One region of the Streptomyces sp. NPDC049837 genome, then DNA from elsewhere that is predicted to be linked to it. Evidence: riboswitches for the same ligand, from Rfam matches in the RefSeq annotation. Region 1 holds a riboswitch; each other region holds the start of a gene.
What was found. Region 1 has a riboswitch for cobalamin ahead of AB0J57_RS02545 (ABC transporter substrate-binding protein). Riboswitches for the same ligand answer to the same signal wherever they lie in the genome.
Positions count from the first base shown of each region.

Region 2: it holds a riboswitch for cobalamin, as region 1 does, so the genes downstream of both, AB0J57_RS07200 (energy-coupling factor ABC transporter permease) here and AB0J57_RS02545 (ABC transporter substrate-binding protein) in region 1, are expected to answer to the same signal.
Region 3: it holds a riboswitch for cobalamin, as region 1 does, so the genes downstream of both, AB0J57_RS06365 (ABC transporter substrate-binding protein) here and AB0J57_RS02545 (ABC transporter substrate-binding protein) in region 1, are expected to answer to the same signal.

Region 1 is NZ_JBFAMP010000001.1:552,188-557,084, reverse strand. It holds gene AB0J57_RS02565 (DeoR/GlpR family DNA-binding transcription regulator) at 1-430, opposite strand, end outside; gene AB0J57_RS02560 (sugar isomerase) at 590-1,567, shown strand; gene AB0J57_RS02555 (ROK family protein) at 1,564-2,553, shown strand; gene AB0J57_RS02550 (class II fructose-bisphosphate aldolase) at 2,541-3,374, shown strand; cobalamin riboswitch at 3,392-3,588, shown strand; gene AB0J57_RS02545 (ABC transporter substrate-binding protein) at 3,627-4,658, shown strand; gene AB0J57_RS02540 (iron chelate uptake ABC transporter family permease subunit) at 4,655-4,897, shown strand, end outside.
Region 2 is NZ_JBFAMP010000002.1:594,016-598,912, forward strand. It holds gene AB0J57_RS07185 (ATP-binding cassette domain-containing protein) at 1-120, opposite strand, end outside; gene cbiQ (cobalt ECF transporter T component CbiQ) at 117-866, opposite strand; gene AB0J57_RS07195 (energy-coupling factor ABC transporter substrate-binding protein) at 873-1,316, opposite strand; gene AB0J57_RS07200 (energy-coupling factor ABC transporter permease) at 1,313-1,996, opposite strand; cobalamin riboswitch at 2,026-2,271, opposite strand; gene dhaM (dihydroxyacetone kinase phosphoryl donor subunit DhaM) at 2,310-2,714, opposite strand; gene dhaL (dihydroxyacetone kinase subunit DhaL) at 2,711-3,325, opposite strand; gene dhaK (dihydroxyacetone kinase subunit DhaK) at 3,334-4,326, opposite strand; gene AB0J57_RS07220 (DUF6528 family protein) at 4,447-4,897, opposite strand, start outside.
Region 3 is NZ_JBFAMP010000002.1:399,542-404,438, forward strand. It holds gene AB0J57_RS06360 (iron ABC transporter permease) at 1-330, opposite strand, end outside; gene AB0J57_RS06365 (ABC transporter substrate-binding protein) at 327-1,385, opposite strand; cobalamin riboswitch at 1,415-1,600, opposite strand; gene AB0J57_RS06370 ((2Fe-2S)-binding protein) at 1,577-2,446, shown strand; gene AB0J57_RS06375 (acyl-CoA dehydrogenase) at 2,421-3,590, opposite strand; gene AB0J57_RS06380 (sulfite exporter TauE/SafE family protein) at 3,587-4,498, opposite strand; gene AB0J57_RS06385 (Rrf2 family transcriptional regulator) at 4,623-4,897, opposite strand, start outside.

The sequences.
Region 1 (4,897 bases):
CATACGGGCGGACGGCCAGTTCGTTGGCGATGTTCACGGCGTTGGTGACGATCGTCAGGGCGGTCCCGGCGCGATGCTCGGCCAGATCGGGGCGGGTGACCAGCTCGCGGGCCACCTCCGAGGTCGTCGTGCCGCCGTTCAGCCCGACGACCGCGCCCGGCGGGATGAGCGCGGCGGTGGCACGGGCGATGCGGTGCTTCTCGTCCGCCTTGCGCGCGGTCTTGTAGCGCAGGGGCAGGTCGTACGTGACCCCGCTGAGCACCGCCCCGCCGCGGGTGCGGGTCAGGAGCTGCTGGCGCGCCAGCTCCTCCAGGTCCCGGCGGACGGTGGCGGGGGAGACGTCGAGCAGTTCGGCGGCCTCGGCCACCTCGATGCTGCCCCGCTCGCTCAGCGCGTCGAGGAGCCGCGTCCACCGCTCGTGCGTACCCATCACCGTTCTCCTCTGTCGCGTCACGGCCTGCTTGGGCTGTTTCGGGCTGTGAGCGTAACCCGCCCGCTCAGCTCGGTGCGCATTCGTGCGCACTCTTGCTTAAAGCTGAGCGATAGGCCTATAAAAAGGCCATCTTCAATCACGAATCCAGGAGCCACCATGAGTCATGTCGACGGGGAGATCGCCGGCCAGCCCGCGTGCTGGCGGCGTGCGCTGGAGGCGCGCCCGGCCGGGCTGCCGCAGGACGGCGAACGCGTCGCCGTCATCGGCTGCGGCACCTCCCTCCACATCGCCCAGGCGTACGCGTCACTGCGCGAATCCGCCGGGCTGGGGGAGACCGACGCCTTCGCCGCCTCCGCGTACCCGGTGACCCGCCGCTACGACCGTGCGCTCGCCATCACCCGCTCCGGCACCACGACGGAGGTGCTCACCACGCTGCGACGGCTGGCCGGGGACACCCCGACGGTCGCGCTCACCGGCGACCCCGGCACGCCCGTCCGTGATGTCGCGGGCACGGTCGTCGACCTGTCGTTCGCCGACGAGCGGTCGGTCGCGCAGACCAGGTTCGCCACCACGGCCCTCGTCCTGCTGCGCGCCGGCCTCGGTCTCGTACCGCCGGACCTGCCGGAACAGGCCGAGCGGGCCGTGCTCGCCCCACTCGCCGAAGAGGCGGTGGCCGCCGAGCAGTTCACCTTCCTCGGGACCGGCTGGACCGTCGGCCTCGCCCACGAGGCCGCGCTCAAACTGCGGGAGGCGGCCGGGGCGTGGACGGAGTCGTACGCGGCGATGGAGTACCGGCACGGCCCGATCAGCATCGCGGGACCCGGGCGAGCCGTCTGGTTCTTCGGCGCGCCGCCGGCCGGCCTCCTCGACGAGGTGCGGGCGACCGGCGCGTACGTCTCCGTCTCCCCGGCCGACCCGCTCGCCGAACTGGTGCGCGCCCAGCGCCTCGCGGTCGCCCTGGCCGGCCGGCGCGGCCTCGACCCCGACCGGCCCCGCCACCTCACCCGCTCCGTCGTCCTGGCCGACGCCGACGCCGACGCCGACGCCGACGCCGACGCCGACGCCGACGCCGACGCCGGGGCGGGAGCCGGGGCCGGGGCGGGAGCCGGGGCCGGCGTCCGGGTGGAGTCATGACGGTCATCGCCCTGGACGTCGGAGGCACGTACATCAAGGGCGGCGTACTCTCCGACGACGGCACCCTGCGCCACACCGAGCGCTGGTGCACGCGGGCGGACCGGGGCCCGGACGCCGTCCTGGAGACCGTGCTCGCCCGCGCCGCCGAACTGGCCGAACGCTGCCCGGCGGCCGAGGCGGCCGGGGTCGTCGTTCCCGGCATCGTCGACGAGTACGACGGCGTCTCCGTCCTCGCCACCAACCTCGGCTGGCGCGACGTACCCGTCAAGGACTGGCTGGCCGAACACCTCGACCTGCCCGTCGCGTTCGGGCACGACGTCCGGGCCGGCGGCCTCGCGGAGGCCAGGGCCGGCGCCGGGCGGGGCTGCGGCGACTTCCTCTTCGTGCCGGTCGGCACCGGGATCGCCGCCGCCGTGTTCACCGGGGGCCGGGCCCGGGCCCTGACCGGTGGCCATGGCGGCGCCGGGGAGCTGGGGCACCTCGTGGTGCGGCCCGGGGGAGAACGCTGCCACTGCGGCGCGCGGGGCTGCCTGGAGACCGTGGCGTCCGCCTCCGCCATCGCCCGCCGCTACTCCCGTGCCACCGGCCGGTGCGGCATCACCGCCAGGGACGTCCAGGGCCGGGCCCAAGCGGGGGACGCCAAGGCCGCCGCCATCTGGTCCGAGGCGGTCGAGGCCCTCGCCGACGCGCTGACCACCGCGATCACCCTGTACGACCCGGAGCGCGTCGTCATCGGCGGCGGCCTGTCCGGGGCCGGCGAGTCCTGTCTCGCCCCCTTGCGCGCCGCGCTCGCCGAACGCCTCACGTTCCAGGCCCGCTTCCGGGCCGTGCCCCAGGTCGTCGCGGCCCGGCTCGGCGACCGGGCGGGCTGCATGGGCGCGGCGTACCTCGCCCAGGACCTCCTGGCCCGCCGTTCGGGAGCGGTGTCGCCGTCACCCTCAACGCCCCTGCCCCGTACACCAGGAGAAGCACCATGCCCCTCGTAGGGACGGCCGACATCGTCACCCCCGCCGCACGCGCCGGAAGGGGCGTCGGGGCCTTCAACGTCATCCAGCTCGAACACGCCGAGGCCATCGTGGCGGGCGCCGAAGCGGCGGGCGCCCCCGTGGTCCTCCAGATCAGCGAGAACGCCGCCCGCTACCACGGCGCGCTCACCCCGATCGGCACGGCGACGCTGGCCGTCGCCCGCGCCGCGACGGTTCCGGTGGCCGTCCACCTGGACCACGCGACCTCGCCGGAGCTCGTCGCCGAAGCGGTGTCGCTGGGCTTCACGTCGGTGATGTACGACGCATCGACCCTGCCGTACGAGGAGAACGTCCGCGCCATGGCCGGCATACGGGCCCGCTGCCACGCGTCCGGTGTCTGGGTGGAGGCCGAACTGGGCGAGGTCGGCGGCAAGGACGGCGTGCACGCCCCGGGCGCCCGCACCGACCCGGACGAGGCGGCGGCCTTCGTCGCGGCCACGGGCGTGGACGCCCTGGCGGTGGCCGTGGGCACCTCGCACGCCATGCTCACCCGCGACGCCGCACCGGACTTCGCCCTGATCGCCGCGCTGCGTACCGCCGTCCCCGTACCCCTGGTGCTGCACGGCTCGTCGGGGGTCGCGGACCACGGCCTCGCCACGGCCGTGGGCCACGGCATGACCAAGGTCAACATCGCCACCCACCTGAACCGGGTCTTCACCGGCGCCGCCCGCCGGGCTCTCGACGCGGACCCCATGGTGGCCGACACACGCCACTACCTCGGTGCCGGGCGTACGGCCATGGCCCATGAGGTCACCCGCCTGCTCGGAGTCCTCGGCGCGTGAGCGCGAGTGGGCACCCGTGGTAGCTTGCGCAGGCCAGTCGTACTCCGTACGCGTGTACGTGAGTCAGGGAATCCGGTGCGAATCCGGAACTGACGCGCAGCGGTGAGGGTGACGGGCGTGGCAACCACAGCCACTGGGCCGGAGACCGGCCCGGGAAGGCGCCGCGCCCGGATGATCCCGAGTCCGAAGACCTGCTGGCGAACACGTACGGACGGGCCCCGCGCATGGGCCCTCGACGCTGAGGACTTCGCTGTGCCCATCACACGCCCGACCGCCTCGTTCGCCGCGCTCCTGTGCGGAGCCCTCCTCCTGACCGGCTGCGGGGGTGCCTCCGGCACGTCCCCCTCACCGGCGCAGGCCGGCATCCGCGTACTGGACAACTGCGGACAGAAGGTGGAGATCAAGGGGGACGGGCCGCGCCGGGCCGTCTCGCTCAACCAGGGCACCACCGAGATCATGCTGTCCCTCGGTCTCGCCGACCGGATGGCCGGAACCGCCACCTGGACCGACCCCGTCATGAAGGGCCTGGAGAAGGCGAACGCGGGCGTGACCCGGCTCGCCGAGAACAACCCCTCCTTCGAGAAGGTCCTCGACACCGAACCCGACTTCGTCGCCGCCTCGTTCGCCTCCACCCTCGGCAAGGGCGGCGTGGCCACGCGCGAGCAGTTCGCGAAGCTCGGCGTGCCCACCTACCTTTCCCCGTCCGACTGCGTGGGCAAGGACAACAGCGGCGACGGTGACGGCGTCCGCACCAAGCCGCTGACCATGGACACCGTGTACGGGGAGGTACGCGACCTCGCCCGCGTCTTCGGTGAGGAGAAGCGCGGCGAGGACCTGGTCGCGAGCCTCACGTCGCGTGTCGCCAAGGCGACCAAGGGACTCGATGCCTCGAAGGTCACTCTGCTGTACTGGTTCTCCGACGCGAACTCCCCCTACATGGCCGGGTGCTGCGGCGCCCCCGGCGTCATCACCCGCGAAGTCGGCGCCAAGAACGTCTTCGACGACACCACCGAGGAATGGCCGCAGATCAACTGGGAGACCGTGGCCGACCGCAACCCCGACGTCCTGGTGATCGGCGACCTCACCCGCAAGGCCCAGACCGGGGAGAGCGCCGCCAAGAAGATCGAGTTCCTGGAGTCCAACCCGGTCACGAGGAACATGGACGCCGTCAAGCACAAGCGGTACGTCCTCCTCAGCGGCCAGGCCATGAACCCCACCATCCGCACGGTGGAGGGCATCGAACAGGTCGCCGCCGCGCTCCGCGAGTTCGGCCTGTCTAAGTGACCGCCGCCCTGCTGCGAACGGCGGCGGGGCTCGCGGCACTCGCCGCGTCCGTCGCCCTCGCCATCACCATCGGCCCGGCCGACATCGTCGTCGCCGACGTCTGGTCCGTCGTGGCGTCCCACCTCGGCGGGGACGCCTCCGGCCTCACACCGATCCGCGACGGGATCGTGTGGAACCTGCGGCTGCCGCGCACCCTGCTGGCCGCCGTGTGCGGTGCCGGGCTGGCGCTGTGCGGGGCG
Region 2 (4,897 bases), on a different contig from region 1:
GCCGAGCAGCGCGATGGACCGTCCCTCGGGCACGGCGAAGTCGACGCCCCGGAGGACGGCGGGGCCGTCCTCGTAGGCGTACCCCGCACCGACGAGCTCCACGACGGCGGAAGGAGTCACGGCAGCAGCCTTTCGAGTACGTAGGTGAGGGCGACGAGACCCGCCAGCAGCGCCCCGCTCGCGCCCAGGAACCGCCCGGAAACGACCGCCCGCGGCACCAGCACCCGCAGCGTGCCGTCGTAACCGCGCCCGGCCAGCCCCGTCTGGAGCCGCGCCGCCCGGTCGAAGGCGCGCACGAACGCCGTCGCGCCCAGGCCCGCGAGTGAACGCCAGGCGGCCGCCCGGCTGGTCAGCCCGAGCCGCGCCGTCTGCGCCTCCCGGACCCGCCGCACCGCGTCCAGCAGCAGGAAACTGATCCGGTACATCACCAGCGCCACGTCCACCACCGCGGCCGGCACCCCGGCCCGCACCAGCCGGGGCAGCACGTCGGACACCGGCGTGGTGAACGCGAACAGCAGCACGCCCAGCGAGGCCGCCGACGTGCGCAGCAGCAACTGTCCCGCGTGCACCGGCCCGTCCGGTGCCGGCGAGACCAGCCCGCCCGCCCCGCCCACCTGGAACAGCAGCGGCACCGCGCCCGTCACGCAGAAGCCGAGCGGGATGCGCCACGCCCGCCACAACTGCCGGGGCGCGACCCCGGCCGGGCCGAGCAGCACCGCCAGGGTGGCGGCCGCCACCAGGACGGCACCCGGCCACGGCGGCAGACAGATCGCCAGCACCGTCAGGCCGAAGCCGAGCACGGCCTTCTCGCACGGGTGACGGCGGCGCCAGCGACTGCTGTGCGCCGCCGCGTCGATCGGCAGCACCGGCGGCTACGCGGAGGGCTGCCGGTCGCCGGCGCCCGGGGCGTCGGCGCCGCCCGCGTCAGCGAGCGAGGCGCCCTCGGTTGCCACCGCCACGTCCGCGGCCTTGGCGTCCGAGGCACCGGCATCGGCCGTGCCGGCGCCCGCGCGCGCCTGCGCCTCGCCCTGCCGGCGACCGCGCCGCAGACCGAAGTAGTACGCCAGCACGCCCGCCCCGATGGCGGCCTGGAGCGCGAACAGCGCGGACTCCACCTCACCCGACGGCGGTTCGTACAGCGGGCTGAACCACGGCTCGTAATCCGGCTTCAGCTCGGTGATGGCCGTCTCGGCCTGGGCGTCGGCGCCCGTGAACGGCTCCTCCTTGTGGTCGCCCATGCCCAGCGCGAGCGGGAGGACGGCGAGCGCCACCACGACGAGCAGCAGCAGTGTGTTGATCCTGGCGTTACGGCTCATCGGACCACGGCCTCCTTCTTCACCGGCAGGACACCGAGGCGGGCCAGATCGCCCTTGCTGGACTGCATCAGCAGCCGCATCACCAGCACGGTGAGCAGGCCCTCGCTGACGGCCAGCGGAATCTGCGTGACGGCGAAGATCCCGCCGAACTTCGCCAGCGCACCGGCGACACCGCTGCCCGGGTCCGGGAACGCCAGCGCGAGCTGCACGCTGGTGACGCAGTACGTGGACAGGTCGGCGACGAACGCGCCGAAGAAGACGCTCACCATCAGCGGCACGTCGAAGCGGCGCAGCAGCCAGTAGGTGCCGAAGCCCGCCCACGGCCCGACGATCGCCATCGAGAAGGCGTTGGCGCCCAGGGTCGTCAGGCCGCCGTGCGCCAGCAGCAGCGCCTGGAAGAGCAGCGTGATGGTGCCCAGCACCGCCATGATCGGCGGCCGGAACAGGATCGCGCCCAGTCCCGTACCGGTCGGGTGCGAGCAACTGCCCGTCACCGAAGGGATCTTCAGGGCGGACAGGACAAAGGTGAAGGCACCGGACGCGCCGAGCAGGAGAGTCGATTCGGGATTGGCCTTGACCTCCCGGGTCAGGGCCCGGACGCCATGGGCGACGAAGGGAGCGGCGGCGACGGTCCAGGCGACCGCGTGCGCAGGGGGCAGATACCCCTCGGCGATATGCATGATGTGGGAGACCCTCTCCAGCACCTCGTGGATGGACAACGCGCCCTGGCCGGTCTCCTGGCTGACGGGATGGCATGGGGGCATGCCGCCGCGACTCCGCCTTCCCGGACCCCGCGGTCTCCCGCGGTGTTCCAGTGGCTTCCCGGGGTGGATTCCCAGGGAGTGGAGCCGGACTTCCCGATCACAGTGGCGAGGGCCGCACCGGTACCGCACCGGTTTCCCGTACACCAAGGCCCTGCGACAGTAGTGCTTTGACCAGGTACATCACAACCCGCACACCGGTGCGGGCACCGGCTGCACCCACCGGACGCCGTCACTCCTTGCGGTAGCCGTACGCCTCCGACGCGGCCGTCACCACCGCGTCCAGGTCACCGCCCGCCGACGCGGTGACCACCGCCGCCACCGCGCCCTCCACGAAAGGAGCGTCCACCAGCCGCGTACCGTCGGGCAGCTCGTCGCCCTCCGCGAGCAGGGCCTTCACCGTCAGGACCGCGCTGCCCAGGTCCACCAGGACGGCCACGCCCGCCCCGCCGTCGACCTCCGTCGCCGCCTGGGTGATCAGCTCCGCGCTGGTGCCGAGCCCCCCGTCCGGAGTGCCGCCCGCCGCCGCCACCGGCACCGTCCCGCCGCCGCCCGCGAGGCCACGGGCCAGCTCGGCGACGGACGACGCGACCGCCGCGCTGTGCGAGACGAGCACGATGCCCACCCGCGCGCTCACCGCGTGCCCTCCGCCTCGGCGAGGGCGGCGATCAGCAGGGCCGAGGACGTGGCGCCCGGGTCCTGGTGACCTACGCTGCGCTCACCGAGATAGCTGGCCCTGCCCTTGCGGGCGAGCATCGGTACGGTCGCGAGGGCGCCCTGGTTCGCGGCCTCGGCCGCCGCCGCGAACGACTCGCCGAGCGACTCGGCCAGCGACTCGACGGCCGGCTCCAGCGCGTCCAGCATCGTCTTGTCCCCGGCCGCCGCCCCGCCGAGCTGCGCCACCGCCGCCACACCCGCGCGCAGCGCCTCGGCGAGCTGCACCGGCGCCACCTCGGCGGCGTCGCCCAGCGCCTTGCCGGTGCGCCGCAGCAGCGTCCCGTACAAGGGACCCGACGCGCCGCCGACCGTCGAGATGAGCTGCCGCCCCGCGAGCGTGAGCACGGCCCCCGGCGTGCCGGGCGGCTCGTCCTCCAGGGCCTTGACCACCGCGGCGAAACCGCGTTGCAGATTGGCCCCGTGGTCGGCGTCACCGATCGCCGAGTCCAGCTCGGTGAGCCGGCCGGCCTCCCGGTCCACGGCGGCGGCCGCGGTCGTCATCCAGCGCCGGAAGAACTCCGCGTCGAGCATCACGGGCCTCACATTCCCCACCGCAGTGCGGCCGTCCGCACCGGCGCGTCCCACAGCCGCAGCATTTCCTCGTCCGCCTGGCACAGGGTCACCGAGCAGCCGGCCATGTCGAGCGAGGTCACGTAGTTGCCGACCAGCGTACGGGCCACGGCCACGCCCCGCTCGCCCAGCACCCGCTGGACCTCGGCGTTGAACCCGTACAGCTCCAGCAACGGCGTCGCCCCCATGCCGTTGACGAGCACCATCACCGGGCCGCTCGGCCTCAGGTCCTCCAGCACGGCGTCCACCGCGAAGTCGGCGATCTCCCGCGCGGTCATCATGGGCCGCCGCTCCCGGCCCGGCTCGCCGTGGATCCCGATGCCCAACTCCAGCTCACCGGGTGGCAGGTCGAACGTCGGGCTGCCCTTCGCGGGCGTGGAGCAGGCGCTCAGCGCCACGCCGAAACTGCGCGAACTCGCGTTCACCCGGCGGGCGATCGCCTCCACCCGCTCCAGCGGGGCACCCTCCTCGGCGGCCGCGCCCGCGATCTTCTCCACGAACAGCGTCGCTCCGGTCCCGCGCCGCCCCGCCGTGTACGTACTGTCCGACACGGCCACGTCGTCGTCCACCAGGACCTTGGCGACCTGCACGCCCTCGTCCTCGGCGAGCTCGGCCGCCATCTCGAAGTTCAGGACGTCGCCGGTGTAGTTCTTGACGACGAACAGCACGCCCTGCCCGCTGTCCACGGCCGCCGCCGCCCGCACCATCTGGTCCGGCACGGGGGAGGTGAACACCTCGCCGGGACAGGCGGCCGCCAGCATCCCCGGCCCGACGAACCCGGCGTGCAGCGGCTCGTGCCCGGACCCGCCCCCCGACACCAGGGCCACCTTCCCGGCGACCGGCGCGTCGCGCCGTACGACGACCCGGTTCTCCACGTCCACGGTGAGTTCGGGATGCGCGGCCGCGATCCCGCGCAGCGCGTCGGCGACGACGGTCTCGGGTACGTTGATGAGCATTCTCAACGGTGCCTCCCGGCAGGAGTGTCGGACACGCCCGAGGCTACCCGCGCGCCGGCCGGGGCGCAGTCGGTGTGCTCCGGCGGCCGGGCGGCCGGGAGCACACCGTGCCGCACCGCGGTCGGCTCACTGGAACCGGGTGGTGTAGATCCGCGCCTTGTAGATCTGGGCGCCCTGCCGGGTGCGGTTGCCCCCGGCGGAGAAGTGGACGGTCGAACCGCCCCAGACCGAGTCCTCGATGTCGGGGTCGGCCGTCCACATCGCCTGGCCGCCGGCGTGCCGGACGTAGGACTTCACATACGGCATCCTGGCGATGACGGTGGCGGCCCGGGTCGCTTTGTCGACCGAGTACACACGGTGGCTGTCGGTGACCAGCAGGGTGCCCGGCCGGGCGTAGTCGGGCTGGATGTCGTGGCCGTTCCCGGCGATGGTGATGTCGGGGCCGTGCTTCTCCAGCCGCGCGGCGCGCAGCGTGCCCTTGACGCGGTACGTGCGGATCAGCGTGCCGCCGGTGACCCACAGCAGCTCGTTCTGCTCGTCCCACAGCACCCCGTGGGCCTTGGTGAATGTGAGCGTC
Region 3 (4,897 bases), on a different contig from region 1:
CACCAGCGCCTGCATGGCGGTGCCCACCACCGCGAGCCCGGCGCCCGTCACCGCCCCGAGGAGCACACGCGGCGCCCTCACGTCCAGGACGATCGTCTCGCGCGCCCGGGACCACACCGGCTCCGACCAGTCGGCGCCCAGCGCGTGCGTCACGATGCCCCACACCTCGCCGGGCGGTACGTGGACCGAACCGATGGCCATGCCCGCCGTGACCGACGCCAGGAGCAGGACGCCGAGGACGGCAAGGGTCACGGCGAAGGCGGGTTCGCTCCGCCGCTGCGGGCGGCCGGTGGGCGCGGGACCGGTCGTGGCCTTCGCCGGGCCCGTCACCGGAACCTCTCCGGGTGCAGTGCGCGCGCCAGGTCCTCGACCGCGTACGGCGGCCGTACGCCGACCAGGGTCGCGGTCAGCGGCAGCACCACGAACCGCTTGTTCTTCACGGCCGGGACGTCCGCGAGGGCCGGCTGCGAGAGCAGGAACTTCTTCTTCCGCTCCACGTTGTCGGCGCCCGCGTAGTCGTAGATGGCGATCACCTCGGGCTTGCGGGCCACGACCTGCTCCCAGGAGGCGTCCCCGAAGACCTCGTCGAGGTCGTCGAAGACGTTCCGGCCGCCGGCCAGCCGGATGATCTCGGTGCCCAGGCTCTTGCCGCCCGCCGTGAACGCCGACTTGTCGCCGCTGTCGTACACGAACACGGGCACGGCGGGCGCGCCCTTCACCGCCTCGGTGGTCCTGGCGATACGTCCCTGGAGGTCGGCGACGAGCCGGTCGGCGCGGTCCCGCACGCCGAAGACCGAGCCGATGGTGCGGATCTCGTCGTAGGTGTCCTGCATGGACACCCGCTTCTTCCCGCAGTACTCGCGGTTGAGGTAGGTGTCGATGCCCGCGTCGGCGAACGCCTTGCGGGAGCGGCCCTCGTTCTCGGCGAACGCGCTGCCGTAGCCGCCGTAGACGAAGTCCGGCCCGGCCTCCAGGACCTTCTCGAAGGACGGTTCCTTCTCCGCCAGCTCCGGGATGGCCTCGAAGTCCTTCCGGAACTGGGGCAGGACGGCAGAGTCGGGGAAGGCGGTGCCGACCATCCGGTCCTTCAGCCCCAGTGCCAGCATCAGTTCGGCCGGGTGCTGGTGGATGGTGACCACCCGGGAGGGCGGCTTGTCGTACGTCGTGCGGGTGCCGCAATTGTCGATGGTGACCGGGAAGCCCTGCCCGGACGGCGCGGTGGCCTTCCGGTCGTCGGCTGCCCGCTCGGGGCCGCCGCAGCCGGCCAGCAGGGTCGCCGACAGGGCGACGGCCAGCGCCACGGCGCGCCCGGCGCGGCGGCGCGGGCGGGCGGGGGAGAAAAGGGAACGGGGGAACAAATGGGGACGGGGCGTGCCGTCGTACACGTAAAGCCTCCTGGGGAGTCCGCGCTCCTCGGAACGGGCCCGCGACAGGCCAGTGTCCTGACTCCCGGATCGACGTTCCCCCGGCCTTCCCGCGCGTGGTGCGCAGTGGCCTTCTCGAAGGGTTCCACTCCCCGGTCACAGTGGCGGGACCGTGCCGGAATCGCACCGGCTTCCTGTCTCCCGTCGCGGTGATGACCAGGCGATACTACGTGGCCGGTGACACCGGGCGGACCTGGTGTGCGGCGCGGTGCTTCTGCCATCCTGCCTTCGACCCCACGACCGAGAGGACGGTGGCACCCGTGTGCCCGCGCGTGTGTGACGGATCGTCGCCGGACGGCGGTCCCAGCCCCGACGTCCTCGCACGGGTCCGAGCCGTCGGCCCCTACTTCGCCGTGGCGTGGGGGCCCCGCGCCGACGCCGCACGCTTCCGGCCGCTCACCGACCTGTACACGGACCGGGACGGGGCGCTGGACGCGTACGTGGCGGCGGTCGGCCGGCGGCTCGGCACCGGGCAGCGGCTCGGGGCCGGGCAGCGGCGGGTCGCCGCCTCGACCCTGCACATCGGGACGGCCGCCCGGCTGTGGTCGGTCGCCCTGGCCACCGCCGCGCTCACCGGGCGCGCGCCCGACCTCGCGCCCGACCGCCTGTGGTGGCGCCCGGCCGAGTCCGGCCCGATCGACCTGTGGCTGCCGGAGGTGTCCTGGGTGGCGGGTGACGACCTGCCCCTGGCCCTGCACGGGACCGTCGTCGTACGCAACCTGCTGCCGCTGGGCGACGCGCTGCGGGAGCACTCCGCGCTGTCCCCGCACGTGTTGCGGGGCAACGCCGCCTCCGCGCTCATCGGCGCCGTCCGGGTGCTCACCGCCCATGCCCCCGAGGCACCCTACCCCCCGCTGCCGCTGGTCACCGCCCTGCTGGCACGCGAACCGCTCGCCAGCGCCGGCGCCTTCACCGCCAGGCCGCTGACGTACCGGCGCCGTAGCTGCTGCCTCTACTACCGCGTGCCCGGAGCCGGTTACTGCGCCGAGTGCGTCCTCAACCCGGCCGGTACGCCCCGTTGAGGTAGTGCTCACCGATGTCGCGGAGCCGGTGAGCCGTGGAGCGGTCGGCCGTCAGGACGCGGGCGTTGCGCCAGAACCGGTCGAGGCCGGGGGCGTCGGCGAGTTCCGGCACCCGCGTGGTGATGTGCAGGGCGGCCTCGGCCGTGACCGTCTCGGCCGTGGCGACGAGGGCGGCGACGTCGGCGGGCTCGTCCGCGTCGATGTGCGGTCCCGCCTCCAGGGCGCCGGCCATCGCCGCCGTCGCCCGTTCGACGACGGCCGCGGCGGTCCGGGCCGCCGAGGCCAGTTCCCCGAACGCGAGGAGGACGTCCGGGCCGGTGGCGGGCAGCCGGCCACCGGGGCAGGCGTCACGCGCCTCGGAGAGGGCGCCTTCGGCGATGCCCAGGCCGACGTGGCACAGGGCGAGCCGCAGCGCGGGGGCGGCGAGCGCGGTGAAGGGCGCGGTCGACTCCTCGTCGTACGGCCGGGGGCCGAGGACCTGCGCGGGCGCGACGGCCACCCGGTCGAAGGCCACGCGGCCCGCGCCTGCGACCCGCTGGCCGAGCCGGTCCCGGGCGGGTTCGACGGACACTCCGGGACGGCCGGACGGCACCCGTACGACCAGGACGTCACCCGTCACGGCGCACAGGGCGTCCACGACGAACCGGTCGGCGACGGTCACGGCCGTGTCCACGGCCCGCCGGCCGTTGAGCAGGTACCCGGAGTGGAGCGGGGTCAGGGTGAGGTCCGGGACGCCGCCGTCCGGGGCGGCGGTGCGCACGCCGCCGGCCCACAGCAACTGGTCGCGCGCGGTGTCCCGTTCGAGAGCGGCGGCGCGGTGGGCCGTGGCGTAGAAGCGTCCGCTCCAGGCGTGCACGTAGTGGCGGGCGAGCAACTCGCCCACGGAGCTGTCCGCCGTGGCGATCTCGTGCACGACGGCGCAGCCGGTGCGCCAGTCGACGCCGTGCGTACGGCCCGGTGGCACGAGGGCCGCCAGGAGCCCGGCCTCGCGCAGCCGGGCCACCTCGTCGACGGGCGGCCTGCCGGCCCGGTCCCGGGCGATCGCGTCGGCGGCCAGGTCCTCCGCGACGTCCCGCGCGATGCGCAGGGGTGTGTCACGCCCCTGGGCCCGGGCGGTCGCCGTCCCGAGCGCGGCGGCCGTCACTTGACCTGGGCGGGGACGCCGGCCACGGTCGCCGAGGGCTGTGCCGACTGGCGGCGGTGTTCCTTGAAGGAGTACGCCAGAGCCGCCGCCCAGAGCAGGTAGATGAGGGCGTAGACCGCCCACTGGGCGGCGTCGCCGGCGCCGAGCCAGTCGCTGCGCAGCAGCGTCCGGACGTTGGTGAGGACGATCAGGCCGCCGACCGCCGACCCGAGGATGCGCGGCGGCACGTGGCGTACCAGCCATGCGGCGATGGGCGCGGCGATCAGGCCGCCGACCAGCAGGGCGACGGCCCACGAGTAGTCGATGCCCTGCGATCCGAGGCCCACGAGGAAACCGATGCTCGCGGCGACGGCGACCAGGAACTCGCTGGTGTCGATGGAGCCGATGACCTTACGCGGCTCCAGGCGTCCGCTGGCCAGGATCGCGGGGGTGCCGACCGGGCCCCAGCCGCCGCCACCGGTGGCGTCGAGGAAACCGGCGACGACCCCGAGCGGGGAGAGGAACCGCTTGCGCAGCGGCTTGCCCAGGTTGCCGGTGGGCAGGCCCAGGAAGGTGAAGCGGCCGAGCACGTAGAGGCCGAGGCCCAGCAGGATCAGGGCCATGACCGGCTTGGCGACGTCGGTGGAGAGGCTGGAGAGGACGGTCGCCCCGGCGAACGCCCCGGCCGCGCCCGGAATGCCGATCTTCGCGACGACCCGCCAGTCCACGTTGCCGAACCGCCAGTGGGCGGCGCCCGAGGCGAGGGTCGTGCCGATCTCGGCGAGGTGCACCGTGGCGGAGGCGGCGGCGGGGTTCGTACCCACCGCCAGCAGCAGGGTGGTGGAGGTGACGCCGTAGGCCATGCCCAGGCTCCCGTCCACGAGTTGGGCACCGAGCCCGGCAAGTGCCAACACGATCAACGTCTTCACGGCCACCTCGCAGATCGATCCCTAGTTTCCCTATCGGGTTGGTAGGGATAGTGGCCGCCGAAAGCCCCCTCGGCAAGGGCCTGTTCACAAGATGGACAGAAGTGGCTCGTATGGTGAGACGCGCTCAGGGGTTGGCCCAGGCGGCGGGGTCCTCCACCAGCGAGTGCACACCTTCGGGGAGGTGACCGGACGCCACGTCCGCCAGCGACACCCCTTCGAGGATGCGCCGGACGTTCGCCCGCAGGGCGATCCACAGCGGGAGCAGGGACTCCGCGGGCCCGTTGTAGGACAGCTCGGGCGGCCGCACACCCCGTACGGAGACCAGAGGGCCGTCCACCGCGCGCACGACGTCGGCGACGCTGATCTCGCCGGCCGGCCGGGCCAGCCGGTAACCGCCGT